DNA from 4 places in the Kineococcus haloalkalitolerans genome. Region 1 is predicted to be linked to each of the others. Evidence: riboswitches for the same ligand, from Rfam matches in the RefSeq annotation. Region 1 holds a riboswitch; each other region holds the start of a gene.
The links. A riboswitch is a leader RNA that binds a small molecule or an ion and turns the genes downstream of it on or off. The one in region 1 is predicted to bind S-adenosylmethionine.
Positions count from the first base shown of each region.

Region 2: linked by a shared signal. The riboswitch ahead of ACRYMY_RS11315 (methylenetetrahydrofolate reductase) and the one ahead of ACRYMY_RS15270 (sulfite exporter TauE/SafE family protein) in region 1 are both predicted to bind S-adenosylmethionine.
Region 3: linked by a shared signal. The riboswitch ahead of ACRYMY_RS02125 (putative leader peptide) and the one ahead of ACRYMY_RS15270 (sulfite exporter TauE/SafE family protein) in region 1 are both predicted to bind S-adenosylmethionine.
Region 4: linked by a shared signal. The riboswitch ahead of ACRYMY_RS18665 (ABC transporter ATP-binding protein) and the one ahead of ACRYMY_RS15270 (sulfite exporter TauE/SafE family protein) in region 1 are both predicted to bind S-adenosylmethionine.

Region 1 is NZ_JBJLSH010000040.1:32,388-39,773, forward strand. Features, by position in the region: gene cysD (sulfate adenylyltransferase subunit CysD) at 1-66, opposite strand, end outside; gene ACRYMY_RS15260 (phosphoadenylyl-sulfate reductase) at 78-800, opposite strand; gene ACRYMY_RS15265 (nitrite/sulfite reductase) at 797-2,518, opposite strand; SAM riboswitch class IV at 2,823-2,937, shown strand; gene ACRYMY_RS15270 (sulfite exporter TauE/SafE family protein) at 2,970-3,875, shown strand; gene fdxA (ferredoxin) at 3,872-4,189, shown strand; gene ACRYMY_RS15280 (GGDEF domain-containing protein) at 4,273-5,226, shown strand; gene ACRYMY_RS15285 (asparagine synthetase B family protein) at 5,290-6,765, shown strand; gene ACRYMY_RS15290 (MFS transporter) at 6,794-7,386, shown strand, end outside.
Region 2 is NZ_JBJLSH010000025.1:5,278-12,663, reverse strand. Features, by position in the region: gene ACRYMY_RS11335 (glycosyltransferase) at 1-142, shown strand, start outside; gene ACRYMY_RS11330 (acyltransferase family protein) at 256-1,440, shown strand; gene ACRYMY_RS11325 (solute symporter family protein) at 1,403-3,064, opposite strand; gene ACRYMY_RS11320 (DUF485 domain-containing protein) at 3,061-3,441, opposite strand; SAM riboswitch class I at 3,664-3,755, shown strand; gene ACRYMY_RS11315 (methylenetetrahydrofolate reductase) at 3,825-4,832, shown strand; gene metE (5-methyltetrahydropteroyltriglutamate--homocysteine S-methyltransferase) at 4,829-7,255, shown strand.
Region 3 is NZ_JBJLSH010000003.1:32,247-39,632, reverse strand. Features, by position in the region: gene ACRYMY_RS02150 (putative bifunctional diguanylate cyclase/phosphodiesterase) at 1-1,239, opposite strand, end outside; gene ACRYMY_RS02145 (cutinase family protein) at 1,423-2,310, opposite strand; gene ACRYMY_RS02140 (DoxX family protein) at 2,458-2,871, opposite strand; gene ACRYMY_RS02135 (LLM class flavin-dependent oxidoreductase) at 3,067-4,383, opposite strand; gene ACRYMY_RS02130 (O-acetylhomoserine aminocarboxypropyltransferase/cysteine synthase family protein) at 4,383-5,768, opposite strand; gene ACRYMY_RS02125 (putative leader peptide) at 5,814-5,909, opposite strand; SAM riboswitch class I at 5,915-6,004, opposite strand; gene ACRYMY_RS02120 (hypothetical protein) at 6,134-6,577, shown strand; gene ACRYMY_RS02115 (MarR family winged helix-turn-helix transcriptional regulator) at 6,574-6,885, shown strand; gene ACRYMY_RS02110 (FMN-dependent NADH-azoreductase) at 6,908-7,386, opposite strand, start outside.
Region 4 is NZ_JBJLSH010000070.1:4,302-11,687, reverse strand. Features, by position in the region: gene aceA (isocitrate lyase) at 1-445, shown strand, start outside; gene aceB (malate synthase A) at 474-2,162, shown strand; gene ACRYMY_RS18675 (ABC transporter permease) at 2,220-3,035, opposite strand; gene ACRYMY_RS18670 (aliphatic sulfonate ABC transporter substrate-binding protein) at 3,032-4,060, opposite strand; gene ACRYMY_RS18665 (ABC transporter ATP-binding protein) at 4,137-4,892, opposite strand; SAM riboswitch class I at 5,020-5,118, opposite strand; gene ACRYMY_RS18660 (hypothetical protein) at 5,248-5,514, opposite strand; gene ACRYMY_RS18655 (MBL fold metallo-hydrolase) at 5,633-6,544, opposite strand; gene ACRYMY_RS18650 (alkaline phosphatase family protein) at 6,541-7,386, opposite strand, start outside.

The DNA.
Region 1 (7,386 bases):
GCGCAGGTCGTCCACGGCGCCGGGGCGGGTGGCGGGACGGGTCCCGCGCTGGTGCGCGGGGTGCACGGCGGGGGCGCTCACAGGTGGATCCCGCACTCGGTCTTGGCGCTGCCCGCCCACCGGCCCGAGCGCGGGTCCGCGCCGGCCGCGACGGGGCGCGTGCAGGGGGCGCACCCGATGGACGGGTACCCCTGCGACAGCAGCGGGTTGACGAGGACGCCGTGGTCGTCGGCGTAGCGCTGCAGGTCGTCGGCGCTCCAGGCGGCCAGCGGGTTCAGCTTGACCAGCCCGTGCCGCTCGTCGAACTGCACCAGCGGTGTCCCGGCCCGGGTGGGCGCCTCGTCGCGGCGCACCCCGGTGACCCACGCCTCGTACCCGGCCAGCGCGGCCGCCAGGGGTTCCACCTTGCGCATGCGGCAGCACGCCGCCGGGTCGCGCTCGTGCAGGCGGGCGCCGTGCTCCTCGTCCTGCGCGGCGACGGTCAGCCGCGGCAGGACGTCCACCACCCGCACGTCCATCGTCGCCGCGACCGCGTCGCGGGTCCCGCGGGTCTCGGCGAAGTGGTACCCGGTGTCCAGGAACAGCACGTCCACGCCGGGGGCGTGCCGGGCCACCAGGTGCGGCAGGACCGCGTCGGCCATGCTGCACGCGACGGCCAGCCGGCCGCGGAACTCCGCGGCCGCCCAGGCCGCGACCTCGTCGGCACCCGCCCCGGCGAGGCGGTCGGCGGCCGCGGCCGCGAGCGCGCGCAGCTCCCCGGCCGGGCGGGTGGTGGGGGTCGTCCCCGTGGGGGTGCTCATCGCAGGGCCTCCTCGTCGCTGCGGTGCGCCCAGGCCGCGAACGTCTCGCGGTCGGCGCGGGTGTCCAGGTAGCGGCGCACGACGCGCTCGACGTAGTCGGCCAGGCCGGTGGCGCTCACCTTCAGCCCGCGCACCGTGCGGCCCAGCCCGGGTTCGGCGCGGTCGGCGGAGGCCAGCCCGCCGCCCAGGTGGACCTGGAACCCCGGCACCTGCACGCCGTCGTCACCGGTGACCAGCTGCCCCTTGAGGCCGATGTCGGCGGTCTGGATCCGGGCGCAGGAGTTCGGGCACCCGTTGACGTGCAGGGTGATCGGCGTGTCGAGCTCGATCCCCGCCAGTCGCCGCTCCAGCTCGGCGACCGCGTCCGCCGCCGTGGCCTTGGTCTCGACGATCGCCAGCTTGCAGAACTGTATGCCCGTGCAGGCGATGGTGCTGCGGCGGAACGGCGACGGCGCGGCGGTCAGCCCGAGCTCCCGCGCCGCGGCCAGCAGCGCGTCGACGCGGGCGGGGTCGACGTCCAGGACGACGACCTTCTGGTGCGGGGTCAGCCGCACGCGGCCCGACCCGGCGGCCTCGGCGGCGTCGGCCAGGGCGCGCAGCACCGTGCCGCTGACCCGGCCCACGGTGGGGGCCAGGCCCACGTAGCGGCGGCCGTCCTTCTGCTCGTGCACGCCGACGTGGTCACCGGGACCGCGCGGCGGCGGCGGCGCCGGGCCGTCGGTCAGCCGCCGGCCCAGGTACTCCGTCTCCAGCACCTCGCGGAAGCGCGCGGCGCCCCAGTCGGCGACGAGGTACTTCAGGCGGGCCTTGTTCCGCAGCCGGCGGTAGCCGTGGTCGCGGAACACCCGCACGACCCCGTGCCACACGTCGGGCGCCTCGTCCGCGGTGACGAACGCGCCCAGGCGCTGGGCGAGGTGGGCGCTGGTCGAGAGCCCGCCGCCGACCCACACGTCGAAACCCGGCCCGAGCTCGGGGTGGACGACGCCGACGAACGACACGTCGTTGATCTCGTGGACGACGTCCTGGCTGGGGTGGCCGGTGACGGCGGTCTTGAACTTGCGCGGCAGGTTCGCCAGTTCCGGGTCGCCGACGAAACGCCCGACGATCTCCGCCACGACCGGTGTCGGGTCGACGACCTCCTCGCGGGCGATCCCGGCCACGGGGCTGCCGAGCACGACGCGCGGGGTGTCGCCGCACGCCTCGGTGGTGCGCAGGCCCACGGCCTCCAGCTCCCGCCACACCTGCGGAACGTCCTCGACCCGCACCCAGTGCAGCTGGACGTTCTGCCGGTCGGTGATGTCGGCGGAGTCGCGGCCGAAGCGCGTGGACAGCTCCCCGACGACCCGCAGCTGCTGCGTCGTCAGCGCCCCGCCGTCGATCCGCACGCGCAGCATGAAGAACTCGTCGGACAGCTCCTCGTTCGACAGCTGCGCGGTGCGGCCGCCGTCGATGCCGGGCCGGCGCTGGGTGTACAGGCCCCACCAGCGGAACCGGCCGTTGAGGTCGTCGGGGTCGATGGAGGAGAAACCCTCCCGGGCGTACACGCGCTCGATCCGCTCGCGGACGTCGAGGCCCGGCCCGGCGGCCTTGACCTCCTCGTTGTGGTTGAGCGGTGCCCGACCGTCCACGGCCCACTGGCCGTTGCTGCGGGTGCGCGCGGGGCGGGCCGGCGGCGCGGCGGGTGCGCCGGACGTCGTGAGCGAGGGGTCGGGTGTCATCGGTCCTCACGGGGGTGCGGGCCCTCCGTGAGGAGCGCCCCTAGCGGTGACGGGGAGGGGTGGGGGAGGTGGTGCGGCGGCAGGCGTAGTTGCTGTGCACGCGCATGAGGTCGACGTACCGGCGCGAGACGAGGCGCACGGTCAGCGGCTGGACCACGTCCCCACCGTAGGGCACGCGGAACTCCCGTCAAGCCCGTCGGGGAGTTCCGCGGGTTCTCCGGCGGGTTCTCCGTGCGGTCCGCGAGGAGTTCCGGCCGGTGGCGGGTGTTGACGGTCCGGGCCCGGCGCCCTAGCGTGGTCGGCAGGTCACGAGTGCCAGCGCCAAGCCCCGGCTCGCTGGTCGGCAACCCTCCTCCGCGGCGGGGTGCTCCGGGTGAGGACCTGGTCGGTCGCCGCACGGTGCCCGGCAAGCGCGGACCTGCGGGTCCACCGGGACGAACGGGAACCCCTCGTGCGCAGACTCGTGCTCCTCGCCGTCGTGGGCCTGCTGGCCCAGCTGGTCGACGGTTCGCTCGGCATGGCCTACGGCGTCACCTCGACGACGCTGCTGCTCCTCGTCGGCACCAGCCCGGCCCTGGCGTCGGCGACGGTGCACCTGGCCGAGATCGGCACCACGCTGGCCTCCGGCGCGGCGCACCACCGGTTCGGGAACGTGGACTGGCGCGTCGTCCGGCGGGTCGGGATCCCAGGCGCCGCAGGCGCTCTCGTCGGTGCCACGCTGCTGTCGTCGTTGCCGGCGGACGTCGCCGCCCCCCTCGTCAGCGTGCTGCTGCTGGGGCTGGGCGTGTACGTCCTCGTGCGGTTCTCAGTGACCACCCTGGACGTGCGGTCCCTGCACCGCCCGCTGCGGCGCAGGTTCCTGGCGCCGCTCGGGCTGTTCGCGGGTTTCGTGGACGCGACGGGCGGCGGCGGCTGGGGCCCGGTCGGCACCCCGGCCCTGCTCGCCTCGGGCCGGCTGGAACCGCGCAAGGTGATCGGGTCCGTCGACGCCAGCGAGTTCCTCGTGGCCGTCGCGGCCAGCGCGGGTTTCCTGCTGGGCCTCGGGGCGCAGGGCATCGCCTGGTCGTGGGTCCTCGCGCTGCTCGCCGGGGGGCTGGTGGCCGCGCCGATCGCCGCCTGGCTGGTCCGGTTCGCACCCCCGCAGGTGCTGGGTGCCGCCGTCGGCACCGTCATCGTCCTCACGAACTCCCGCACCCTCCTGCGCACCGACGCCGTCGCCGCGCCGGACGGCGCGCGGTTCGCCGTCTACGCGCTCGTCCTCCTCGCCGGCGGACTGGCCGTGACCAGCGCGGTGCGCCGCCACCGGCGTTCCCGGAGCACCCCCGTCCCCGAGCTGCAGAGGAGCACCCCCGCGTGACCTACGTCGTCGCCCAGCCGTGCGTGGACGTCAAGGACAAGGCGTGCGTCGAGGAGTGCCCCGTCGACTGCATCTACGAGGGCGAGCGGTCGCTGTACATCCACCCCGACGAGTGCGTGGACTGCGGGGCCTGCGAGCCCGTGTGCCCCGTCGAGGCCATCTACCACTCCGACGACGTCCCGGAGCAGTGGTCGGCGTTCACCGCCGCCAACGTCGAGTTCTTCGACCGGGTCGGCTCCCCGGGCGGGGCGGCGGCGCACGGCCCGGTGGCCGGTGACCACCCGCTCGTGGCGACCCTGCCCGGGCCGTCCTGACGGTCCCCGCCCGCGCTGCGCCGTCCGGGTCCTCCCGGCCGCCCGGCCTCAAGGTGCCGGGCCGGACCTCCGATCGGGCAGACGTGGACGATCCCAGCGTGCCGGAGCGCGGTGAGCGGTCCCCGCTGGTGAGCCTGACGCCGCGGCGGCCCGGCGCCGGGCCGTCCCGTCGAGCCCGCGCGTCGTCGCCGAGCGCCCTGGACCGCGAGACCTCCCGCGCCGTGCTCGACAGCACCGCGGCCCTGGTGTGCGTGCTGGACGTCCACGGCCGCTTCACCCTGTTCAACCGCGCCTGCGAGGAACTGACCGGGTACGCGGCCGAGGAAGTGCTCGGCGAGGAGATGTTCGACCTGGTGGTCGTGCCGGAGGACCGCGACCTGGCCCGGCAGGGCGTCGCCCTTGGCGTGGCCCACGGGTCCTCCAGCGTCGCCGAGGGGGAGTGGCTGGACCGTCGCGGCGGCCGGCACCGCATCCGCTGGCACAACACGGTGCTGCTCGACGAGGACGGGGTGCCCGACCGCCTCGCGTGCGTGGGCGTCGACGTCACCGAGCAGCGCCGCGCCGAGGAGATGCTGCGCCAGCTGGCGAGCACCGACCCCCTCACCGGGCTGCTGAACCGGCGCGCGCTGTTCGAGCAGGCCGCTGCGGCCCTCGAGCCCGGCGGCGAGGGCTGCGGCGTCGTGTGCGCCGACCTCGACGGTTTCAAGCGCGTCAACGACGAGCACGGGCACGCCGTCGGCGACGCCGTCCTCGTCGAGGTCGCCGCCCGGCTGCGCTCCGCCGTCCGCGACGGCGACGTCGTCGCCCGCACCGGCGGCGACGAGTTCGTCCTCCTCCTGCGCGGCACCGGGTGCGACCCCGCCGACGCCGCCGCGCGCGCCGCCCGGGTCGCCGCGGCCGGCCCGCTGGCCCGCGCCCACGGCGTCGGCGTGAGCGTGGGGTGGGTCCTCGCGGCCGCCGGCGCCGACGTCGACGAGGCGCTCTCGCGCGCCGACGAGCGCATGTACGAGGTGAAGCGCTCCCGCCGGCTGGGGTGAACGCCGGTCGACCGCTCGGTGCACGTCCTCACCGCCGTGTTACGGCGGTGTTACGTTGCGCGTGTGAGCTTCCACGACCAGTTCGTGCTGGCGCAGGGGCCCCGGGCCCACCCGCAGGGGTGGGGCGAGCGCACGGCGCACGGGTGGACGCTGGCGTCCCACCCGTCCCTGCCGGTCGTCCCGCTCCTCGAGGGCGACGGGAGGACCGCCGGTTGGCTGCTCGGGTGGGTCGTCGCCGAGGACGGTGCCCTGCTGCACGAGCGGGCCTCGCTGCCCGTCGAGGCGGTCACGGGCCCCGGCGGGACGGGCGCCGACCCCGGCGCCGTGGAGGACCACCTCTACCGCTGGGCGGGGCGGTGGGCGTGCCTGCTGCTGCGCGGGCGGGCCCGCCTGCACCTGGACCCCGCCGGGTCGCTGGCCGTGGTGCACTCCCTGGCCGAGCGCGCCGTCGCCTCCACGACCACGGTGCTGCGCTGGGGCGACCCCGAGCTGGCCAGGCGCTGGGAGCGCCGCACGCTGCGCCGCAGCGGGTACCACCCCGCCGGGGTCACCAGCGCCGAGGGCGTGCAGCGCCTCCTGCCCAACCACTACCTCGACCTCGCCTCCTTCGAGCCGGTGCGGCACTGGCCCACCGCGCCGCTGGAACCGGTGAGCTCGGCCGCCGCGACCGCCGAGCGCGTCGAGGTCGTCGCCGGTGCCGTCCGCCACCTCCTCGTGTCGCTGGCGGCCCGGCACGAGCTGCTGCTGCCGCTCACCGCCGGCCGCGACAGCCGCCTCGTCGCCGCCGCCGCCCGCCCCGTCCTCGACCGCACGACGTTCGTCACCTTCGGCTACGAGGACGACCGGCGCACCGACGTCTCCTTCGCCCGCGAGGTCGCCCGGCGCCACCACTTGGACCTGCGCGTGCTGCCGCTCCCGCCGGTCCCCGAGGCCGACGCCCGCCGCTACCTCGAGCGCGTCGGGTACGACGCCCACGAGGGCAAGGCCCGCGACTTCGACCTCGCCGCCCGCGCCCTGCCCCTCGACCGGGCGTGGGTGACCGGTTTCGCCGGCGAGGTCGGCGGCGCGCCCTACTGGCGCGGCACCGACGTGCCCGCGGCCCCGCGGCCCGACGAGCTGCTGCGGCTGGTGCGGCTGCCCCCCGACGAGCGGCACGAGGACGCCCTGGCCCGCTGGCTCAAGGAGGTGCCGCACCGCGACGTGCACGACCTCCTCGACCTGGCCTACCTCGAGATGCGCGTGGGCTGCTGGGCCGGCCCCCAGCTGTACGGGGCCGCGCCCTTCACCCTCAGCGCGATCGCCGTCAACTCCCGGGCCGCTTTCACCGCGATGCTGCAGCTGCCGCTGGAGCACCGCCGGCGGCGCGAGCTGCCGCCGGCGGCGACCCGGCTGCTGTGGCCGGAGCTCGCCCGCCCGCCCTACGGCCGCGCGCCCGGGGTGCGCGGCTGGCCGGTGGCGCTGCGCCGCACCGCCGGCGCCGCGCGCGCCCGGCTGGCGCTGGGGACGCGGGCGGCGCGGCTGACCGGACGGAGCGGGTGACCGGGCGGAGCGGCTAGCGTCCGGGCACGTGCTCCGCCTCCGCGACCGCCCGCGCACCCCGCGCACGCCCTGGTGGAGGTTGCCGGCCCCGGTGCGGACGCTGCTGCTGAGCCAGTTCGCGTTCAACGTCGGCTTCTACCTCGTCGTCCCCTTCCTCGCGGTGCACCTGGCCGACGACCTGGCGATGGCCGGGTGGCTCGTCGGCGTCGTCCTGGGCGTGCGGACCTTCAGCCAGCAGGGCCTGTTCTTCGTGGGCGGTGCGCTCACCGACCGCTTCGGCGTCCGCCCCGTGCTCCTGACCGGGTGCGCGGTGCGGGTCGCCGGGTTCTGCGTGCTCGGGGTGGCGGGGTCGCTGCCGTGGGTGCTCGTCGGGACCGTCCTCACCGGGTTCGCCGCCGCCCTGTTCTCCCCGGCCGTGGAGACGGGCCTGGCCCACGAGGGCCGTCGGCTGGAGGACGCGGGCACCACCACCCGCGCGGAGCTGTTCGCCCTCGACGCCGTCGTGGAGAAGGTCGGCTCGTCCGTGGGGCCGGTGCTCGGCGCGCTGCTGCTGGCCGTCAGCTTCACCACCACCTGCCTGGTGGCCGCGGGCGTCTTCGTCGTCGTCCTCGTGGCGAACGC
Region 2 (7,386 bases), on a different contig from region 1:
CGCGGCCACCGCCTGGAGCGACGACGACGCCCCGCGGGACGTGCTGGCCGCGCAGGTCCGCGGGACGGCGGCCGGCCCGGGCGCCTGGTGGCGCTCGCGGAACGAGGTGCGGGAGGCCGGGCGCGCGCCGGTCGACGACTGAGGTGACCGGGGGCTCGGCGGCGGTGCCCCGTCTTTGACACCCGGTGAGGGGGCGGCACAGACTGCGACCACTCGACGGCGAGCGTCCCGCCCGCCACCTCCGAGGAGCACCTCGTGCCGACCACCCCCCTCGCCGCGGCCGGCCGGCCCGCGCCCGCCCGCGGGCGCGACGCGCGCGTGGAGACGCTGCGGGGCCTGGCCTGCGTCCTGCTGGTGGCCTACCACGTGCGCGGCGGCACCCCCGCCGACGGCTTGCAGCTGGCCGCCGACGACCCGTGGTCGCGCGCGGTCTCGGCCTTCGACCACCTGCGGATGCCGCTGTTCACGTTCCTGTCCGGGGTGGTCTACGCGTACCGGCCCGTGCGCCAGGGGCTGGGGCGCTTCGTGCGCGGCAAGGCCCGGCGCCTGCTCGTGCCGATGCTCGTCGTCGGCACGGCGTTCGCGCTGTTCCGCGAGGCCCTCTTCGCGGCCGGTGCCGCCAACAGCGGTGCGGGGACGCCCTGGTACCTGTGGCACGTCCTGCCGGTGGCGCACTTCTGGTTCCTCGAGGCCGTCTTCTGGATCTTCGTGCTGGTCGGCGTCCTCGACGTCGCGGGGCGCCTGGCCCGCCCGGCGGTCGTGGCCGCGCTCGTGGTGGCGGCCGTCGCCGCCGACGTGCTCGTGCCGTTCGGCGTGGACCCGCTGGGGCTGCGCAGCGCCCTGTTCCTGCTGCCGTTCTTCCTCACCGGCCTGGCCGCGCAGCGCTTCTCCCTGACCACCGCTCCGCTCGCCCTGCGCGCCGGCGTCGTGCTGGTCGCCCTCGCCCTGGCGGCGTGGGTGCTGCTGGGGCTGCTCGGTGTCGTGGACCCGGTGCCCTCGCGGCGCGACCCGGTGGGGGCGGCGGTCGGCCTCAGCGCCTGCCTGGCGCTGCTGCTCGTGCCGTGGCGGGTGCGCCCGCTGGTGGCCCTGGGCGCCTTCTCCTTCACGATCTACACCACGCACGTGTTCGGGACCTCGGCCGCGCGCGTCGTCCTGGAGCGCCTGGGCGTGGAGTCGGTACCGCTGCACCTGCTGCTGGGCGTCCTGGCCGGGCTGGCCGTGGGCGTCCTCGTCGAGCTGGTGGCCCGCCGCTGGGCGCTGACCCGCACCCTCGTCCTGGGGCAGCGCAGGCGCCCGGGCGCCGGCGCGCGGACGGGCGCGGGGACGGCAGCGGGGCGGGTGCCCGACGGCACCCGCCCCGCTGACCGGCCGGCCCCGCCCCGCGACGGGGCCGGCGACGGCGTCAGTGCTGGACGGCCTTCTCCGCCCCGGCGCCGGTGAGGGAGCGCACCTCCATCTCGGCGGCGCGCTTCTCGTTGCCGCGCTCCTTGCCGAGCACGGAACCCAGCCAGCCCAGGAAGAAGGCCAGCGGGATCGTCACCAGGCCCGGGTTCTCCAGCGGGAACCACGAGAAGTCGACCGAGGTGTCCCGGATGACCGACAGGCTCGCGCCGGTGTTGGGGTCGACCTTGCCGGAGACGACGGGGGAGAACGCGATGAGCACCAGGCAGGAGATCAGCCCGCCGTAGATGCTCCACATCGCCCCGCGGGTGGTGAAGCCCTTCCAGAACAGCGAGTAGATGATCGTCGGCAGGTTCGCGCTCGCCGCGACCGCGAAGGCCAGCGCCACGAGGAACGCCACGTTCTGCCCCTGCGCGAAGATGCCGCCGACGATGGCGACGGCACCGATGACGACGACCGTCAGCCGCGCCACCCGCACCTCCCCGTCCGGGTCGACCTGCCCCTTCTTCAGCACGCTGGCGTAGATGTCGTGCGCGAAGGAGGCGCTCGCGGTGATCGCCAGACCGGCGACGACGGCGAGGATCGTGGCGAACGCGACGGCCGCGATGATGCCCAGCAGGATCGTGCCGCCCAGCTCGAACGCCAGCAGCGGTGCCGCCGAGTTGACGCCGCCGGGCGCCGCCCGGATGACCTCGGCGCCCACGATCGCGCCGGCGCCGTAGCCGATGACGAGTGTGAACAGGTAGAAGATGCCGATGATCCAGATGGCCCACACGACGCTGCGGCGGGCCTCCTTGGAGGAGGGCACCGTGTAGAAGCGCATGAGGACGTGCGGCAGGCCCGCGGTGCCGAACACCAGCGCCAGCGACAGCGACAGGAAGTTCAGCTTCGAGACCTCGCTGGCGCCGTACTGCGCGCCCGGCCCGATGAGCGCCTCGCCGGCCGAGCCGGGCGCGGCCACGGCCGCCCCGAGCAGGTCGGACAGGTTGAAGCCGTACCGGCTCAGCACCCACACCGTCATGATCCCGGCGCCGGTGACCAGCAGGCACGCCTTGATGATCTGCACCCAGGTGGTGCCCTTCATCCCGCCGACGAGCACGTACAGGATCATCAGCGTGCCGACGACGGCGATGACGACGTTCTGCCCGGCGCGCGAGTCGATGCCCAGCAGCAGCGAGACCAGCCCGCCCGCGCCGGCCATCTGCGCCAGCAGGTAGAAGAACGACACGGCCAGCGTCGAGATCGCCGCGGCCGTGCGCACGGGCCGCTCGCGCAGCCGGAAGCTGAGGACGTCGGCCATCGTGAAGCGGCCGGTGTTGCGCAGCAGCTCGGCGACCAGCAGCAGCGCCACCAGCCAGGCGACGAGGAACCCGATCGAGTACAGGAACCCGTCGTAGCCGTACAGGGCGATGGCGCCGGCGATGCCCAGGAAGCTGGCGGCCGACAGGTAGTCGCCGGCGATGGCGACGCCGTTCTGCCGGCCGGTGAAGGCGCGCCCGCCGGCGTAGAAGTCGGCGGCCGTGCGGTTGTTCTTGCTGGCCCGCAGCACCACGGTCAGCGTCACGGCGACGAACGCGCCGAAGATGGCGATGTTGACCCAGGGGTTGCCGATGTCCGTGCCCGCGGCCGCCGCGGTGGGCAGGCCCGTCGCGAAGGTGCTCACCGGACCCCCTCGATCCGCTCGCGCAGCTCCTCGGCCGCCGGGTCGAACTTCTTGTTCGCCCAGCGCACGTACACGGTGGTGATGGCGAACGTCATGACGAACTGGCTCAGCCCCAGCAGCAGCCCGATCGTGATGTTGCTGTCGCCCAGGCGCGTGCTCATGAAGCCGTGCGCGTAGTCGGCGAGCAGCACGTACAGCAGGTACCAGAACAGGAAGAGCGCGGTCAGGGGGAAGACGACGCGGCGGAAGCGCCGTCGCAGCGCGGCGAACTCGGGGGAGTCCTGGACCTCCTGGTAGGGCGTGCGCCCGCCCAGGGGCCCGGACCCGCCGGGCGGTTCGCCGGCCGGCCCGGACCGGCCGTGGTCGGTCGTGCTCACGGTGACCTCCTCGTCAGCGCCGGGACCCCGAGCCCCGGCTGTGAGGGCGCCGACGGTAGCTCGACGTCGAGACTCCTGACCACAGAACGCGCCGAGAGGGCTTCCGGAAGACCCGCCGGGGCGGCGGTCCGCACCTCACCCGCTCGGGCGATCAGGCACGCCCAGCGCGCGGCCGACACGAAGGGTGTTGAAGCGGGGGCCCCGTGCCCCTAGCATCGACGCAGCCCATCCAGAGCGGTCGAGAGTCCTGGCTCCGTGACGCCGCAGCAACCCCCCGAGCCCGGGCGAGGGTGCTAACGCCAGGCCGATGGAGTTCCGATGTCGATGTCACGCACCCACGCCATCCCCGCCACCCCCGCCCGCACCGGCGCCCGGGCCCCGCGGTGAGCCTCGCCCCGCGCCTGCGGGGGACGGACCGGCCCACGGTCAGCTTCGAGCTGTACCCGCCGCGCTCGGCGGCGGGCGTGGACGCCGTGCACCGCACCGTGGCCGAGCTGTCCGCCGTCCTGCCGGACTTCTTCTCCGTCACCTACGGGGCCTCCGGCGCCACCCGCGGGCCCAGCGCCGACCTCGTGCGGCACGTGCTGGCCAGCACCCCGGTGCCCGTCCTGGCGCACCTGACCTGCGTGGGCGCCTCCCGGCGCGAGGTCGTCGAGCTGGCCACGGCGTTCTTCGACGCCGGGGTCCGCGACGTCCTCGCCCTGCGCGGGGACCCGCCGACCGGGCAGGAGGACTGGCGCCCGCACCCCGACGGCGTCCACCGCGCCTGCGACCTCGTGGAGCTGCTGCAGGTGGCCGACCGGCGCCACCTCGCCCAGCGCGGCGGCGCCCGGCCCGTGGACGAGCAGCCGCTGAGCATCGCCGTGGCGGCCTTCCCCTCCGGCGGGCCGGACGACCTGGCGGCGCTGCGCGCCAAGCAGGACGCCGGCGCCCACTTCGCGGTCGCGCAGGTCTGCTACCGCGCGAGCGAGTACGCCGACCACCTGGCCCGCGCCCGCGCCGCCGGGATCACGATCCCGGTGCTGCCGGGCGTCGTGCCCACCACCGACCCGGCCCGGCTGCTGCGCCTGCAGCAGCTGACCGGCGTGCCCGTGCCCCGCGAGCTGCTCGCCGTCCTGGAGGCGGCGCAGGAGTCCGGGGAGACCGCCCGCCGCCGCGCCGGCACCGCCTGGGGGGCGCGGCTGGTCCGCGAGCTCCTCGACGCCGGCGCGCCCGGCGTGCACGTCTACACCTTCAACTCCCACGACCACGCGCTGGACCTGCTCGAGGGCGCCCACCTCGACACGCGGACCCCGACGGTCCCGCCGGCGGCCGGACGGCCGCAGGCCGGCAGCTCCCCGGAGGCACCCCTCCCCGAACCCGCCGCGCAGCCGGCTGGAGGCACCGCATGAGCACCACCGACCACCCCACCGACCGCACCGGGACCGGCTGGGACGCCACCGTCCTCGGCTACCCCCGCACCGGCCCGCGCCGCGAGGCGAAGAAGGCGCTGGAGGCCCTGTGGGCCGGGCGCGCCGACGTCGCCGCCACGGAGGAGGCCCTGGCCGCCGTGCGCGCGCGCACGCTGCGCCGCCTGAACGCCCTGGGCCTGCACGCCCACGACGCGTCCATCCCCTCGGCGGCCTCCAGCTACGACCACGTCCTCGACGCGGCCGTCGCCGTCGGCGCCGTCCCGCCGCGCTTCGCCGACGTCGTCGGCCCCGACGGGCGCGTGGACGTCGCCGGGCGCTCCACCATCGCCCGCGGGCGCGGGGCGGACGCGCCGCTGGAGATGACGAAGTGGTTCGACACGAACTACCACTACCTCGTCCCCGAGATCGGTCCGGGCACGGAGTTCCGCTTCGCCGACGACAGCAGCGTGCGCGAGTTCTCCGAGGCGCTGGCCGACGGTTTCCTCACCCGGCCCGTCCTCGTCGGGCCGCTGACGTTCCTGCTGCTGTCCAAGCCCGCCGACGGCGCGCCCGCCGGGTTCCGGCCCCTGGACCGCATGGACGACCTGCTGGGCGCCTACGCCGACCTGCTCGCCGCCCACGCGGCCGCCGGCGCGACGTGGGTGCAGCTGGACGAGCCCGCCCTCGTCAGCGACTCCGCCACCGCCGGCGTGGCGGACCTGCCGGGGCTGGTGCGCCGCACCTACGAGCGGCTGACCGCGCTGCCGCAGCGCCCGCAGCTGCTGGTGGCCGCCCCCTACGGGGACCTGGGGGAGCTGCTGGAACCGCTGGCCCGCACCGGCGTGGAGGGAGTCGGCCTCGACCTCGTGCGCGGCCGGCTGCCGGAGGTCGACGGGGAGGCCGGTGCGGGGCTGCGCGAGGCGCTGCGCGGCACGCTCGTCGTGGGCGGGGTCGTCGACGGGCGCAACGTGTGGGCGGGGGACCTGCCGCGCGCCCTGGCGTCGCTGCGCGCGCTGGAACCGGCCGCCGCGCACGTCGCGGCGGGCACGTCGACGTCCCTGCTGCACGTCCCGCACGACGTGGCCGACGAGCCGCAGCTGGACGAGCGGCTGCGCAGCTGGCTGGCCTTCGCCGACCAGAAGGTCGCCGAGGTCGTCGTCCTGGGCCGGGCGCTGCGCGACGAGACGGCGGTCGCCGACGCGCTCGCCGCGAGCGCCCGCGTGCGCGCCGACCGGGCCGGCGCCCCCGGCGTGGTGCGCCCCGAGGTCCGCGAGCGCCTGGCCGCCCTCACCCCGGAGGCGTTCCGCCGCAGCGACTACGCGGTGCGCCGCTCCGCGCAGGAGGAGGTCCTGGGCCTGCCGCTGCTGCCCACCACGAGCATCGGCTCGTTCCCGCAGACCCGCGAGATCCGCGCCGCGCGCGCCGCCCACGCGCGCGGGGAACTGGCCACCGAGTCGTACGAGGAGTTCCTGCGCGCCGAGGTCGACCGCGTCGTGGCCCTGCAGGAGGACCTCGGCTTCGACGTCCTCGTGCACGGCGAGCCCGAGCGCAACGACATGGTCCAGTACTTCGCCGAGCACCTGGACGGGTTCGCCGTCACCCGCAACGGGTGGGTGCAGTCGTACGGCTCGCGCTGCGTGCGCCCGCCGATCCTCTTCGGCGACGTGGTCCGCCCCGAGCCGATCACCGTCCGCTGGGCCCAGCACGCGCAGTCGCGCACCGCGAGGCCCGTCAAGGGGATGCTCACCGGCCCGGTGACGATCCTGGCGTGGTCGTTCGTGCGCGACGACCAGCCGCTGGGCGAGACCGCCCGGCAGGTGGCGCTGGCGCTGCGCGACGAGGTCGGCGACCTGGAGGCTGCCGGCACCCGGGTCGTGCAGGTCGACGAGCCGGCGCTGCGCGAGCTGCTGCCGCTGCGCGAGGCCGACCAGGGCGCCTACCTGGAGTGGTCGGTGGGCTCGTTCCGGCTGGCCACCGCCGGGGCGGGCGACGCCACCCAGGTGCACACCCACCTGTGCTACTCGGAGTTCGGCGAGGTCATCGACGCCATCGACGGACTGGACGCCGACGTCACGAGCATCGAGGCCGCTCGCTCGCGCATGGAGGTCGTGCCCGACCTGGCCCGGCAGGGCTTCGCCCGCGGCATCGGCCCCGGCGTGTACGACATCCACTCCCCGCGCGTGCCGGGCGAGGAGGAGGTCGCCGACCTGCTGCGGCTGGCGGTGGCCGCCGTGCCCGCGCGCCAGGTGTGGGTCAACCCGGACTGCGGGCTGAAGACCCGCGGCTACGCGGAGGTCGAGCCGGCGCTGCGCGCGCTGGTGGCCGCCGCCCGCACCGTGCGCGCCGAGCTGGACGGGCACGAGGGGCACCACGGGCGCGACGGGCGCGCCCCGGCGGTCGGCGCGGGCGGCCGCGCCGGCTGACGTGCGCGCGGTGGTCGGGTCACCGGGCCGCTGGTTGGCTGGCCCGGTGACCGTCCCCGTCCCGCCCGCCCCGCCTCCCGCCGCGCCGGGCGCCCCGCGCACCACCCCGCGCGGGCGCGACCTGGCCGTCG
Region 3 (7,386 bases), on a different contig from region 1:
GAGCCCGTACCGGGGGTGCTGCCAGCGCAGCAGCGCCTCGACGGCGTGCACGGCGCCGTCGGCGGTGGTGATGGGCTGGTAGTGCACCCGCAGCTGGTCGTGCGGCAGGGCCTGGGACAGCTGGCGCTCCAGCTGCCGGGCCGAGCGCGCCGGGCGCGGGTCGCCGGCGACGCCGGTCGTGGGGCCGTGAGCGGTCCGCGGGTCGGGCACGACGTCGGTGCCGCGCTGCTGCTTCACCCGGTACATGGCGCTGTCGGCGTCGGCGAGCAGGTCGTCGGCGCTGACGTGGTCCTCGGCGAGGACGACGCCGATGCTGGCCGAGACCACCACGTCCAGCTCGCCCAGCCGCACGGGGCGCGACAGGGCGCGGCGCAGGCGACCGACGACCACCCGCACCTGTTCGGACGCCGCTCCGTCCTCGTCCTGCGGCAGGTCCTCGCAGACCGCGACGAACTCGTCGCCGGCCAGGCGGGCCAGGGTGTCCTCCCCGCGCAGCGCGGCGCTCATGCGGGTGGCGACGGTGGCCAGCACCCGGTCGCCGGCGGCGTGGCCGAAGGTGTCGTTGACGGCCTTGAAGCGGTCGAGGTCGATGAAGAAGACGGCCACGGTGCGCCGGTGCCGGCGAGCCGAGCACAGGGCGTGCTCGAGACGGTCGAAGAGCAGGGTGCGGTTGGGCAGGCCGGTCAGCGCGTCGTGGGTGCTCCGGTGCTCCAGCTCGGCCTGCGCGCGCCGGGCCTCGTCGCGGTCGGCGGCCATCACCACGTAGGAGACGGCCACGTGCGCGAGCAGCCGCACCCACGCCAGCTCCTCGGGCCGCCAGGTACCGGCCTGGCGCCGGTACAGGTCCAGCGCGCCCCACACCCGCCCGCGGCTGACGAGGGGGACGGCGACCACGGAGCGGAACCCCGCCTCCAGCGCCCGCTCGACGAACTCCGGCCACGCCGTCTGCACCGGGTCGCGCAGGTCGTCGACGACCACGTCGACCTCGAACAGCAGCGCGTCGCGGCACGGGCCCTCCTGCGTCAGCTCCTGCAGGCGCTCCACCCGGGTGACCGCGCCGTGCGTGCCGTGGACGAACCGGACCAGCCCGCCGTCGTCGACCATCACCCCGACGCCGTCGCTGGGCAGGTGCTCGGCGGCGATGTCGACGAGGTGGGCCAGCAGCTCCTCGGGGCCGAGGTCCCCGCTGGCCGAGCGGGCCAGGGCGGCCATGGCGCTGACCAGCGCCTCGTGCCTCACCGGCGCGCCGTGCGCGGGAGCGGTCGCCGCCGGGGCGGCGCGAGCGGTGCGGGTCTGCCCGCGCGAGGTCGAGAGATCACCGCACGGTCCTCACGTCGGGTGGAGGCCGCTGTCTGGACCTCCCCCGAGGCTAGGGGAGCCGCCACCGTCGCGCAGCGGAACGGTGATCGTCGGCGGGCGCGCTCAGCAGCTGAGGACGCGCTCCCAGCCGCCGTCGACCTGGCGCAGCGAGACGACGTTGAAGCTGCTGGTGTAGCCGAGGCTGTCGCGCGTGCCGCGGGCGTAGGCGCGGCCGAGGACGTCGACGGCGCGGTCGGCGGCCACGTGGTCGCGGGTGCTGTCGCGCACGCAGGTGGGGGTCGGCGCCGGGGTCGGGCCGGGCGTCGGGGTCGTGGGGGTGCCGGCGGCGCGCACCAGGCCGGCGGCGAAGCGGGCCCCGTCGGTCGTGGAGCCGTTGCTGGCGTAGCTGAGGTGCCCGCCGGTGCCGGTCTTGGGGGCGCTGCCGCACACGCTGTCGCTGCTGTTGCAGTAGTCCTTCGACTTCGGCCCGTACGTGGTGCTGGCGGTGGCGATGGTGCGCCCGCTCAGGCCCAGGGGGTTGCCGAAGACGACGACGGCGGCCACGCGGCCGGCCAGCTCGGCGGGCACCGGGGTGCCGGTGGTGGTGCCGGTGCGGATGCCCACGGCGATGTCGGTGACGGTGGCGCCCTGCGAGTAGCCGCCGAGGACGAAGACGGTGGACGGGCAGGCCGCGGCGACCTCGCGCACGCGCGCGCTCATCGCGGTGGCACCCGGGCCGGCGCTGGTCTGGGAGGAGTTGGCGGCGTAGTCCACGGCGTGCGAGGTGACGGTCCGGTCGGACAGCTCGCTGGTCAGCGCCCGCACGAACGGCCCGCCCGTGATGCCCAGGCCGGGCGTCTCGCCGGTGCCGCGGGCGAAGACGACCTCCACGTCCGAGCAGGCCGTCGGGGCCGCGGCGGCGGGTGCGGCGGCGGCCAGCAGCGCGCCGCCGGTGACGGCGGCGGCCACCAGGGCGGGCAGGCGGGCGGGGAGCGACGGGGCACGCAGCACGGGGGGTCCACCCTCTCGACGGCGAGCGGTGACGACGGGCGTCCCGGTGGGAGCCGTGCCGCTCGGGCGGCGCACAGCATGCCGATCACCGCGCCCGCGGCGCAACCACTCCGCGTAGCTCCCCGGTGACCAGCGGGTGACGAGGCGTCAGCGCCCGCTGGCGGCCCGCCGCTCCCGCCAGGTGCCCCACGCCCGCGTCGACCACAGCGCCCACAGGACGAGGACCGGCTGCCCGGCCAGCCGCGCCGCGCGGGCGGTGTCCGTGTCCAGGCCGAAGGCGTCGGTACCGGTGAGGTACTGCGAGACGTTGCCGGGGAAGACCGCGACGAAGAACGCCGCCACGACGGCGCCGGTGACGGCGCGCGCGGGCTGGCGGTGGACGGCGAGCAGGGCCGCGCCGAGGGCGATCTCGACGACGCCGGAGGCGACGACGACGAGGTCCGCGTCCAGCGGCAGCCACGGCGGCACCTGCGCCTGGAACTCCCGGCGCAGGGTCGTCAGGTGGCCGGTGCCCGCGCCGAGCAGGACGACGCCGAGGGCGACCTGCGCGAGGCGGCGCACGACACCGCCCCACGTCCGGCGCCCCCTCCCCGGACGCCCGGGGCCGGCGGCAGCGGTGGGGACGGCAGGCACGGGACCTCCGGCGTCGGCGGTACAGCGGGGGACGGTCGTCCTCCCGGGCCAGGAGACCACCCGCGGCGCGGACCGGCGCGCGCTGGAGGGCGCTGCGCGGTGGCGCCGTCGTCGCCGGCCGCCTCAGAAGTCGAAGAGGTTCTCCCGCAGCCCCCCGCGCCCGAACGACGTGCGCAGCAGCCCGCGCCGGCGCAGGACGGGCACGAGGTCGTCGAGGAAGCGGTGCACGGTCACCGGGTGCAGGTCCCCCGACAGCAGGAACCCGTCGTTGTCCGCGTCCTCGCCGAACTCCTCCACGAGGTCGGCGAACTCCTGGGCCGTGCCGACCAGCCCGGAGCGGTCGGCGAGCCGGCCCTTGCGGGCCTTGCGGGCCAGCAGCTCGCGCAGGGGCGCGTCGGGGTCGGCGCCCGCGCGCAGGCCGGCGATGGTGCCGCGCGAGACGTGGTCGGCGAAGACGTCGTCGCGCAGGGGCTCGTCCAGCGGCAGCGCCGTCAGGTCGGTCTCCAGGTCGCTGGACCAGGCCAGCGCCACCGCGCGCAGGACGTCCTCGCCGGGCGTCCGCGAGGCGGCGACGACGCGGTCGGCCTCCTCGGCGCTGGCGACCAGCTCCGGTTTCACGACGAACAGGACCCGCACGTCGCCGGCCTCGCGCCCGGCCTCGGCGGCCGCGGCCAGCACGCGGGCGCGGTAGGCGCGCACGCTCGCCACGTCCAGGGGGGCGAGCGCCAGCTGCACGTCCGAGCGGGAGCCCGCGAACGCCAGCCCGCGCGGCGAGCCGCCCGGGGAGACGACGACGGGCTCGCCCAGCGACTCGAACGGCAGCGCGTTGAGGGGGCCGTCGAGGCGGAAGTGCTCCCCGCGGTGCTCCAGGGCGCGGATGCGGCCGCCGTCGGCGAAGCGGCCCGTGGCGGCGTCGGCGACGAGGGCGCCGTCGTCCCAGCTGCGCCACAGCTCGCGGACCACGTCGACCCACTCGGTCGCGCGGTCGTACGCGACGCCGTGCGGGACGGGCTGCAGGCCGACGTGGCGGGCCGAGCCGGAGTCGGTGACCAGGTTGATCCCGAACCGGCCCGCGGACAGGTGCTGCAGGGTGGCGGCCTGCCGGGCCGCCAGGTACGGCGGGGTGATGCCCGCGTTGACCGTCGGCACGACGCCGATGTGCCGGGTCGCGGCGAACAGGTACGGCGCCAGCAGCAGCGGGTCGTGCTTGGGCCCGCCGTAGGCGGCGCGCACCCGCAGGTCCAGCGTGCGCGGGTCGCCCAGCGAGACGGCGTCCTCGCACACGACGAGGTCCAGCCCGGCCTGCTCCAGCTCCTGCACGGCCCGCACGTACAGGTCCGGCCGCGTCCAGTCGTCGCCCCAGCCGTGGTGGGGGTGGCCCCAGCCCTGGGGGCCGAAGCCGCGGGAGAAGAACCAGCCGAGGTGCTGCAGCCGCGCCATCAGAGGACCCCCGCCGCCACGAGGGCGGGCACCGCGGCGCCCACCGGCCTCGGCGCCGCTGCCTCGGCCACCGCGTCGCGCACGGCGTCCAGGGCCAGGCGCAGGTCGGCCAGCAGGTCCTCCGGTTCCTCCAGCCCGATCGACAGGCGCAGCAGGCCCGGCCAGATGCCCGCGGCCGCGCGCTCGGCCGGGCTGCGGTGCGCGTGCGAGGTCGAGGCCGGGTGCAGCACGAGGGAGCGCACGTCCCCGAGGTGCGACATGCGGGTGAACAGCCGCACGGCGTCGACGAAGGCGCGGGCACCGTCCTCCCCGCCGGCCACCGTCACCGAGAACACCGACCCGGCGCCGCGCGGCAGGTACCGCTGCGCGAGCGCGTGCGAGGGGCTGGAGGCCAGTCCGGCGTGGTCGACGGCGACGACCTCCGGCTGCTGCTCCAGCCAGCGCGCCAGGGTCAGCGCGGTGGCGACGTGCCGGGACACCCGCAGCGACAGCGTCTCCAGGCCCTGCTGCAGCAGGAACGCGTTGACGGGCGAGAGCGTCGGCCCGAGCCGGGCGGCGACGACCTGGCGCGCGTGCTCGGCGTAGGCGCGCGGGCCGTACCGGTCGGTCCAGCTGGGCCCGGACGAGCGGTCGACCAGGTGCGGGTAGCGCCCGCCGGCCGCCCAGTCGAAGCCCTCCCCCACCACGACGACGCCGCCGAGGGCGGCGCCGTGCCCGGCGAGGAACTTGCTGGCCGAGTGGACGACGACGTCCGCGCCGTGCTCCAGCGGGCGCAGCAGGTACGGGGTGGCCAGGGTGTTGTCGACGACGACGGGCACGCCGCGCTCGTGGGCCAGGTCGGCCACCGCCCGCAGGTCGGGCACGTCGTTCTTGGGGTTGGGGATCGACTCCAGGAACACCGCGCGCGTCGTGGGCCGCAGCAGCCGGCGCCACGCGTCGAGGTCGGTGCCGCCGTCGGCGCCGGTGGGCACGAAGTCCACCGCGACGCCCATCCGCGCGAAGTTCTCGCGGAACAGCCCGCGCGAGCCCTCGTAGACGCTGGCCGCGGACAGCAGGTGGTCGCCGGCGCCGAGCAGGCCCAGCAGGGCGACGGTCACGGCGGCCTGGCCGCTGCCGACGAGCAGCGCGTCGCGCCCGCCCTCCAGGCGGGCGACCCGCCGCTCGACGGCGGTCAGGGTCGGGTTGGCCAGGCGCGAGTAGACGTAGCCGTCGTCGTCGCCGGCGAAGCGGGCGCGGGCGTCCTCGAAGTCGCGGAAGACGAAACCGGCGGTCAGGTGCACGGGCGGGATCCGGGCGCCGTGGACGTCGTCCGGTTCGGCGCCGGCGTGGACCTGCTCGGTGGCGAAGCCCCACGGGCGCGCGGGGTCGACGGGGGTGGTGGGCACGAGGGACCTCTCGGGGGTGCGCAGCGGGACGGGACGGGGGCCTGGTCAGGCCCGACAGGTCCCGCCGGCCGTGCGCACGAGGTCGACGTGCCGCCGCCGCGTCAGGGGCGCGCCGGTGGTCGGGGTCGTGGTGCTCTCCACGGTGTCCTCCATCGGTCTTGGCGGAAGCACCGGTCCCCGGGGGGCGGTTGCTGCGGCGTCGTCGAGCCAAGTCTCTCGGCCGCTCTGGATGGGTGCGTCCAGGAGACGACGCCGCGCGAGGGCTTGTCAACCGCTTCACGCGGACTCACCCGGACGCGCGGGACGGACTGTTTCCACCTGCTCAACGGTTGCCATCGCGGAAAACATCTGCGATGGTTGCCGACATGGAAAGCATCGACCGCACCCCCGACGCCGCCGAGGCCCGCGCTGCCCTGGCCGACGTCCAGCAGGCCCAGCGCGCCGTGCGCGACACCCCGTGGCCCACCTGGATCTACCCCGTCAACGCGCTGCTGCTCGGCGCGCTGGCGTCGACCGCCCTGCTCCAGGAGGACCGCAACCTCGTCTTCACCGCCGTCTGCTTCACGATCGTGGGGGTCAACACGACCGCCGGGTACCGGATGGGCACCCCGTGGACCCTGCCCACCAGCCGGCTGTTCATCGCCCTCGTCGCCGCGTCCGGCCTCTGCGCCCTGGCCGCCCTCCTCGTCGCCGAGGTCACCACCGCCGCCTGGCCCGTCCTCGCCCTCGCCGTCGCGGCCACCGTCGGCTACCTCGCCGCGGGCGTGGTGCACCGCCGCTCCACCGGCAGCCCCCGGCGGACCGCGTGAGCCCGGCGCTGGACCCGGTCATCCACCCGGCGCACCGCCTGCGCATCTGCGCCCTGCTCGCGGCCGGCACCACCCTGGAGCTGTCCGTGGTCAAGGAGCACCTCGACCTCAGCCCGTCGGCGCTGAGCAAGCAGGTCGCCGCCCTCGTCGAGGCCGGCTACGTCAGCCAGGGCCGCCACGGCGGCGACTCCCGGCGGGTGTGGCTGTCGCTGACCCGCCGGGGGCAGCGGGCCTACCGCGACCACGTCGCCGCGCTGCAGGAGATCGTCGCCGCGAGCGCGGTGGACGTCCCCGCCGAACCCCGCTGACCCGGGCGGCCCGGGCGCGGCGTCAGAGGGTCGCGCCCAGCTCCGCCAGGCGCTCGCGGGCCGCCGCGAGCTCCGCGTCGCTGCGCTCGGCGTGCACGGCCAGGTCCGGCACGCGGTGGGCCAGCGTGATGCTGGTCTGCACCACCTCCACGTCCATCCCGAACGCCTCGCCCAGGATGATCCGCAGGACGGGCACGCCGTGGTCCCACGTCTCGGTGGGCGTGCCCGCGTCGTAGACGGCGCCGCGGCTGCTGACCACCACGGCCTTGCGACCCGCCAGCGGCTGCGTGCCGGCACCCGTCAGCAGGCCCGGCACGTGGACGTTGTCCAGCCACACCTTCAGCGTCGAGGGGACCGTGTAGTTGTACAGCGGCGCCCCCACCAGCAGGACGTCCGCGGCCAGCAGCTCGTCGACGATCGTGCGCTGCAGCGCCTCGGCGTCCGCGGGCACCTGCGCGCCCGGCCGGCGGTCCGCCGGCGTCCAGTGCAGCTCGGAGTCCG
Region 4 (7,386 bases), on a different contig from region 1:
GCTGTGGGTGGAGACCGGGACCCCCGACCTCGGGTTCGCGCGGGAGTTCGCGCAGGCCGTCCACGCCGAGCACCCGGACCGGGTGCTCGCCTACAACTGCTCACCGTCGTTCAACTGGCGCGCCGCCCTGGACGACGGGCAGATCGCCCGGTTCCAGGACGAGCTGGGCGACCTGGGCTACAAGTTCCAGTTCATCACCCTGGCCGGGTTCCACGCCCTGAACCACTCGATGTTCGAGCTGGCCCGCGGGTACGCCCGCGGCGGCATGAGCGCCTACGTCGACCTGCAGCAGCGCGAGTTCGACGCCGTCGAGGACGGCTACACCGCCGTGCGCCACCAGGCCGAGGTCGGCACCGGCTACTTCGACCGCGTCACCCGGGCCCTGTCCCCCGACGCGGAGACCACCGCGCTGGCGGGGTCCACCGAGACCGAGCAGTTCCGCTGACGAGCCCGACGAGCTGAGGAGGACGACGATGCGACGCACCGACGTGGAGGTCCTGGGCGAGCTGCGCCCGCGCTACCGGGAGGTCCTGACCCCCGACGCCCTGGCCCTGGTGGCGCTGCTGCACGACGCCTTCGCCGGCCGCCGCGCCGACCTGCTCGCGCAGCGGCAGCGGCGCACCGAGCGGCTGCTGTCCGGCGAGGAGCGGCTGGGGTTCCGCCCCGAGACCCGGCACGTGCGCGAGGACCCGCGCTGGCGGGTGCCGCCGCCCGCGCCCGGGCTGGAGCGCAGGCACGTGGAGATCACCGGGCCGCCCACGCGCGCCATGACGGTCAACGCGCTGAACTCCGGCGCCGACGTGTGGATGGCCGACTTCGAGGACGCCACCGCGCCCACGTGGGCCAACGTGGTGGAGGGTCAGCTGAACCTCCTCGACGCCCTGGACCGGCGCATCGACTTCACGACCCCCGAGGGCAGGGAGTACCGGCTGGGCGAGCACCTGCCGACGATCGTCGTCCGCCCGCGCGGCTGGCACCTGGTCGACAAGCACGTCCGGGTCCGCGGCGCGTCCGTGGCCGGCGCGCTGCTGGACGCCGGGCTGTACCTGTTCCACGGCGCCCGGCGGCAGGTCGCCGCGGGGCGAGGGCCGTACTTCTACCTGCCCAAGCTGGAGTCGGCGGCCGAGGCGCGCCTGTGGCACGACGTGTTCCGCTGCGCGGAGGAGGCGCTGGACCTGCCCCGCGGCACCGTGCGCGCCACCGTCCTCGTCGAGACGCTGCCGCTGGCGTTCGAGGCCGAGGAGGTCCTGCACGCCCTGGGCCCGTACGCGGCGGGGCTGAACGCCGGGCGCTGGGACTACCTGTTCAGCGTCGTGAAGAACCGGCGCACCGACCCGGCGGCCGCGCTGCCGGACCGCTCCCGGCTGACCATGACGGTGCCGTTCATGCGGGCCTACACCGGACTGCTGGTGCGCACCTGCCACCGCCGGGGGGCGGTGGCGATCGGCGGGATGGCCGCGGCCGTGCCCTCCAAGAAGGACCCGGCGGCCACGGAGCGGGCGCTGGCCGCGGTGCGCGCCGACAAGGACCGCGAGGCGCGCGACGGGTTCGACGGCTCCTGGGTCGCGCACCCCGCCCTCGTGAGCACCGCGCGCGCCGCGTTCGACGCCGTCCTGGGCGGCGCCGACGACCAGCGGCACCGGCTGCGCGAGGACGTCCACGTCGACGCCGACGACCTGCTGGACCTGTCCGGCGTGCCCGGCGGGGCCACCGAGGAAGGGCTGCGCGCGGACCTGCGGGTGTGCCTGCACTACCTGCAGGCGTGGCTCGGCGGTGCCGGAGCCGTGGCCGTCGACGGGCTCATGGAGGACGCGGCGACCGTGGAGATCTCCCGCTCGCAGGTGTGGACGTGGCTGCGGCACGGCACGGTGCTGGAGGACGGGCGCGCGGTCGTCCCCCGGCTCGTGCAGCGCGTGCTGGACGAGGAGTTCGGCCGGGCCCGGGGCGAGCTGGCGGGCGTGCCCGGCGCCGCCGAGCGGCTGGAACGGGCCCGCGCGCTCGTCGAGGAGGCGGTGCTGGGCGAGGAGTTCCCCGCGTTCGTCACCTCCGCCGCCTACGTCCGCCACCTCGTCGAGCGGCGGCCCGCACCGGTGACGGTCGTCCTGCCCGGCCCGGCGGGCGAGCGCTCCCCGGCCCCGGCACCGGTCGCGGCGACGGCGTGAGACGCGCGACGGCGGCCGGCCCCTCGGGGTCGGCCGCCGTCGCGGTGCGGGGACGGGTCAGCCGCGGCGGGCCTTGACCCGGGCCTCGACCAGCCCGAGGACGACGTCGCTGAGCTTGCCCAGCACGGCCAGCAGCACGATCGCCAGCAGCATCTGGTCGGTGCGGCCGATGAACTGCCCGTTGGTCAGCTGGAACCCCAGCCCGACCGAGGAGCTGATGATCTCGGCGGCCACCAGGAACAGCCAGCTCTGCGCCAGGCCCAGCCGCAACCCGGACAGCAGCGAGGGGGCCGTCGCCGGCAGCAGGATCTCGGTGAACAGCCGCACGCCGCGGCGCCCGTAGGCGCGGCCCACCTCCACCAGCGAGGGGTCCAGGTGGCTCAGCGCGGAGTAGACGGTCGTGAAGACGGGGAAGAACGCACCGATGGCGACGAGGACGATCTTCGGGGTCTCCCCCAGCCCGATCCACAGCCCCAGCAGCGGCACCCACGCCAGCGACGGCACCGCCCGCAGCGCCCCGAACATCGGCGACAGCATCCGGTCCGCCAGGTTCGACAGGCCCGTCAGCCCGCCCAGCACCACCCCGAGCGAAGCGCCGACGGCGAAGCCCTGCAGGACGCGCTGCACGCTGATCGCCACGTTGGCCTGCAACGCCCCGGTGGACCACATCTCCCCCGCCGCGCGCAGCACGTCCAGCGGCGGCGGCATCTGGTAGCGGCTGAACACACCCAGCGTCGAGCTGAGCTGCCAGGCCGCCACCAGCAGGACCGGCACGACGAGCCCGAGGGCCCACCCGGCCGCGGGCACCCGGCGCCGCGCACCCTCCGCCGCGGGCTCCCGCGGCGGCGCCTGCGTCCCGCTCAACGCGCTCACGAGGACGCCGCCTGCGCGAACTGCGGGGCGAACAGGCCCTCCAGCGCGGTGCGGGCCTCCTCCTCCGAGCGCACGTCACCGGTCTCGACCATCAGCGGGATGATCGCCTCCAGCACCTGCGCCTGCGCGTCGCCCGGCACCAGGTCGACGAAGCCGGTGCGCTCCAGCACCAGCGCGGCGACCTCGTCCTCCTGCTGCGCCTCGGCGGCGTACAGGGCCTGCAGGTCGGCCGGGTTCTCCAGCGCCCACGAGCGCGCCTGCGCGTACGCGTCGACGACCTGCTGCGCCAGCTCCGGGGACTCCTCGATGAACTGCTCGCGCGCGTTGAGCATCCCGTAGGTGTTGAAGTCCACGTTGCGGTACAGCAGGCGCGAGCCCGCCGTCAGCTCCGAGGCCGCCATGTTCGGGTCCAGGCCCGCCCACGCGTCCACGTCGCCGCGCTCCAGGGCCGCGCGCCCGTCCGGGTGCTGCAGGTTGACGATCTCCACGTCGGCGCCCGACAGGCCGGCCTCCGCCAGCGCCTGCTGGAGGAAGAAGTACGGGTCCGTGCCGGTGGTGGCGGCGATCCGGGCCCCGCGCAGACCGGCCACGTCGGTGACGGTGGAGCCCTCGCCGACGACCAGCGCCGTCCACTCCGGCTGGGAGTACACCGCGATCGTCTGCACGGGCGAGCCGTTCGCGCGGGCCTGCAGGACCGCCGAGCCCGCCGTGGAGGCCACGTCGAGGTTGTCGTTGCGCAGGAACTCGTTGGCGCGGTTGCTGCCCAGCGACTGCTCCCACACGACCGTCAGGCCGGCGTCCTCGAGGATGCGCTGCTGACGGACGACCAGGCTCAGCGGGTTGTACAGGGCGTAGTCCAGGCGGACGGTGTCGCCGCCACCGGAACCCGAGCCGGACCCGGCGCCCCCGGTGGCGACGGCGCCGGTGCTGTCCTCGCCCTGCACGCAGGCGGCGGCACCGAGGGCGACGCCGCCGAGGGCGAGGCCGAGGGCGGTGCGGCGGGCGAGGGGGCGGGGGGTGCGCAGCACGGGGGTTCCTCCAGGCAGGGACGAGCGGCGGTCCGGGACGGACCGGCGGTGGGGGGTGGTGAGGGGCGGCGGGTCAGGCGTGCCGGGGCACGCCGAGGAGCTCCAGGAGCTCCACGCGGTGGGCGGCCAGCTCGGCGTCGCCGCGGTCGCGGGGACGGGGCGCCGCCACGCGCAGGTCGCGCACCACGCGGGCGCCCTCGGCGCCCTCGGGGGTGCCGAGCACGAGGACGCGGTCGGCCAGGTGCAGCGCCTCGTCGACGTCGTGGGTGACGAACAGGGTGGTGGCGCCCGTGCCGCGCTGGACGTCGTCGAGGAGGTCCTGCATCTTCAGCCGGGTCAGCGCGTCCAGCGCCGCGAACGGCTCGTCGAGCAGCAGCACGCCGGGGCGGCGCACCAGGGCGCGCGCCAGCGCCGCGCGCTGGGCCATGCCGCCGGAGACGCGGCGCGGGCGGTGCCCGGCGAAGTCGGCCAGGCCGACGGTCCCGAGCTGGTGGGCGACCCGCTCGCGGCCCTCGGCGCGCGGGGTGCCGCGCGGCAGGCCGAGGGCGACGTTGCCGGCCAGGTCGCGCCAGGGCAGCAGGCGCGGCTCCTGGAAGACGACGGCGCAGCGGTCGCTGACGTCGCGCACCGGCTCACCGCCGACCGCGACCTCTCCCGCGGTGGGCAGGTCCAGACCGGCGACCAGGCGCAGCAGCGTGGACTTGCCGCTGCCGGAGGCGCCGAGCAGGGCGACGGTGGACCCGGCCTCGACGACGAGGTCGACGTCGGCCAGCACGCGGTGGGTGCCGCGGGCGTTGACGAAGGAGCGCCCGACACCGCGCAGGACCACGTCGGCGGCCTGCAGGGCGTCGGCGCGCGCGGTGGTCGCCGCGCTCGCTGGGGTCGTGGCGGCGGTGCGGGGAGCGCGCTGGCGCGCGGTCTCGTGCGCGGTCGCGGGACCAGGGGGCAACTCGGCTCCTCCATCGGTCCTGGCGTGAGCACCGTGCCCGGGCCCGAGGGCCCGGAGGTTGCTGCGGCGTCGTCGAGCCAGGTCTCTCGGCCGCTCTGGATGGTTGCACCATCAAAGGCCGAGGTGGGGGCCGTGTCAAACCAGGGTGCCCCGGGCAGCCTCACGGGGTGCCCGGGGCCTCCACGCAGGACGCCGCGCGGGACGCCGCGCGGAGCTCGCGAGGGGCCGGCCGGTCTCAGACCGGACGCGGGTCGGGCATCGGCTCGCCCAGCGGCCGGACGTCGGCGACGGCCCCGCCGTCGCCGTCGCGCAGCCAGCAGCCGACCGCGCGCAGGCCCAGGTCGGCCAGCGCGTCGTCGAGCTGCCCCGGCTCGTAGTAGCCGTGCGCGGGCGGGTCGCTCAGCGCCAGCCGCGACAGCACGCGGCCGTCGTCGGTGCTGACCACGAGCGCCCGCTGCTCGTGGTCGAGCAGCGCCGTGAGGAAGGTGAACGCCTGGGCCATGACTCCCCCGTTCCCGTCGGGACCCGGTGTCAGCGGGTGTCCCTGCGACGGTACCCGCGAAGGGCCCGGCGCACGCGCGGATCGGGGGGACCCGTCCGCGTGTCGCCGCGGGGGGGGGTCAGCTCGCGGCGGGCGGGGGCGTCGCGCGGGCGCGGTCGAACGGCAGGACCTGCCCCGGGCGCAGCACCACGGCCCGCACGTCCGAGCGGCGGGCCAGGCGGTCGGCGAAGTGCCGGCCCGGCGCCCACCAGCGGTCGCCCATCGTGCGTCCCAGCGCGAGCGGCGCCAGCGTGCCCCAGTGCACCGGCACCGCGAGCGCCGGGCGCACGCGGGCCACCACCCGCGCGGCCTGGCGCGGGTCGAGGTGGTGCTCGCCCAGGGTGTGGCCCCAACCGCCGACGGGCACGAGCGCCACGTCCGGTCCGCGGGCCGTCCCGCCGTCCGCGCCGGCGCGCCCGTCCCCGGGGCGGCGCGCGCGCAGCTGCGCCAGGACGGCGTCCTCCAGGCCGGGGAAGGGGCCGGTGTCCCCCAGCGCCCACACCGTCACGGGCACCCCGTCGGCGCGCGGGACCTCCAGCAGGTGGCCGACGGCGGCCGCGTCGCGGGGCGCGCCGGTCAGCCGGGCCAGGGTGCGGCCGCCGTCGTGGTGGGCGGGCAGCGCGGTGACGGCCACCTCGCGGCGCGAGCCGTCGTAGGCGCGCACGGGCAGGTGGACGGTCTGGCCGGCGCCCGCCTCCACGACGCGGCTGCCGACCGGGCGCAGCCGGTGCCTCAGCCAGCGCGCGGCCCCCGGCGGGGCGACGACCCAGTCGGCGTCCAGCGCGCGCAGCGAGGCGATGTCGCAGTGGTCGTGGTGCAGGTGCGAGACGACGGCGACGTGGGCGCGGGCGGAGTGGTCGGCGGCCGGGACGGGCTGGCGGCGGCGCAGGTGCGCCAGGCCCGCGCGCAGCACCGGGTCGGTGACCACCCGCACCCCCTCCACGTCGACGACGACGGTCGAGTGGCCCAGCCACCGCAGCTGCCCGCTCACGCGCGCTCCCCCTCCCCCGCGACGACGCTGCCCCGCTCCCCGGGCGCCGGGGCCACCGGCACGCCGGCCCGCCGCATCCAGCGCACGAGCTGCTCGTGCACGGCGGCGGCCCCGACCAGCTGCTCCTCGCCCGGCACGCCGCGGTCCAGCAGGTCCTCGTCCAGCGGCCAGTCCGCCGGGTGCACGAGCACGGCGTCGTTCTGCCAGCCGCCCAGCCCGCCGTGCGAGGCGACCTGCTCCTCGAAGGCGTGCACCTCCCCCGTCACGGCGTCCACGGTGGAGTGCACGAGCAGCGCCGGGGCCGTCGCGAAGCCCATGACGCGGGCCAGCTCCCCGGCCGCGCGCGGGCCCACGGCCGCCAGCGGGTCGCTGCCGCGCACCGCGCCCGAGAGCAGGTCGTGCTCGCCGCGCGGGCCCAGGGCGACGGGGACGCCGGCGCGGCGGCCCACGACGAACCCGACGCCGGGCGTGGCGAGCAGGCCGGGCACCAGGGCGGGCCAGCGGGCGCCGAGGGCGGCCAGGTCCATCCGCCCGCCCGGGGCGTCCGGCACGCTCAGCAGAGCCGTGCAGCCCGCGGTGACGACGACGACCTCGTCGGCGCCGCGCGAGGACGGCTCCTGGCGCGCGCCCGCCCGCTGCGCGGTGCCGCTGGGGGCGAAGTCGCGCACGAGGACGTCCACGCGCCCGCGCACCTCCGCCCCCGTCGCGGTGCTCACCGTCGAGGACGCCGTCTCCGGGCGCGCGTGCAGCAGGTCGGCCACCACGTCCTGCACGCGGCGGCCGCTCACCTGCTCGAAGGTGGCGCCCTGCGCCTGGCCGTGGTCGGAGAGCACGACGACGCG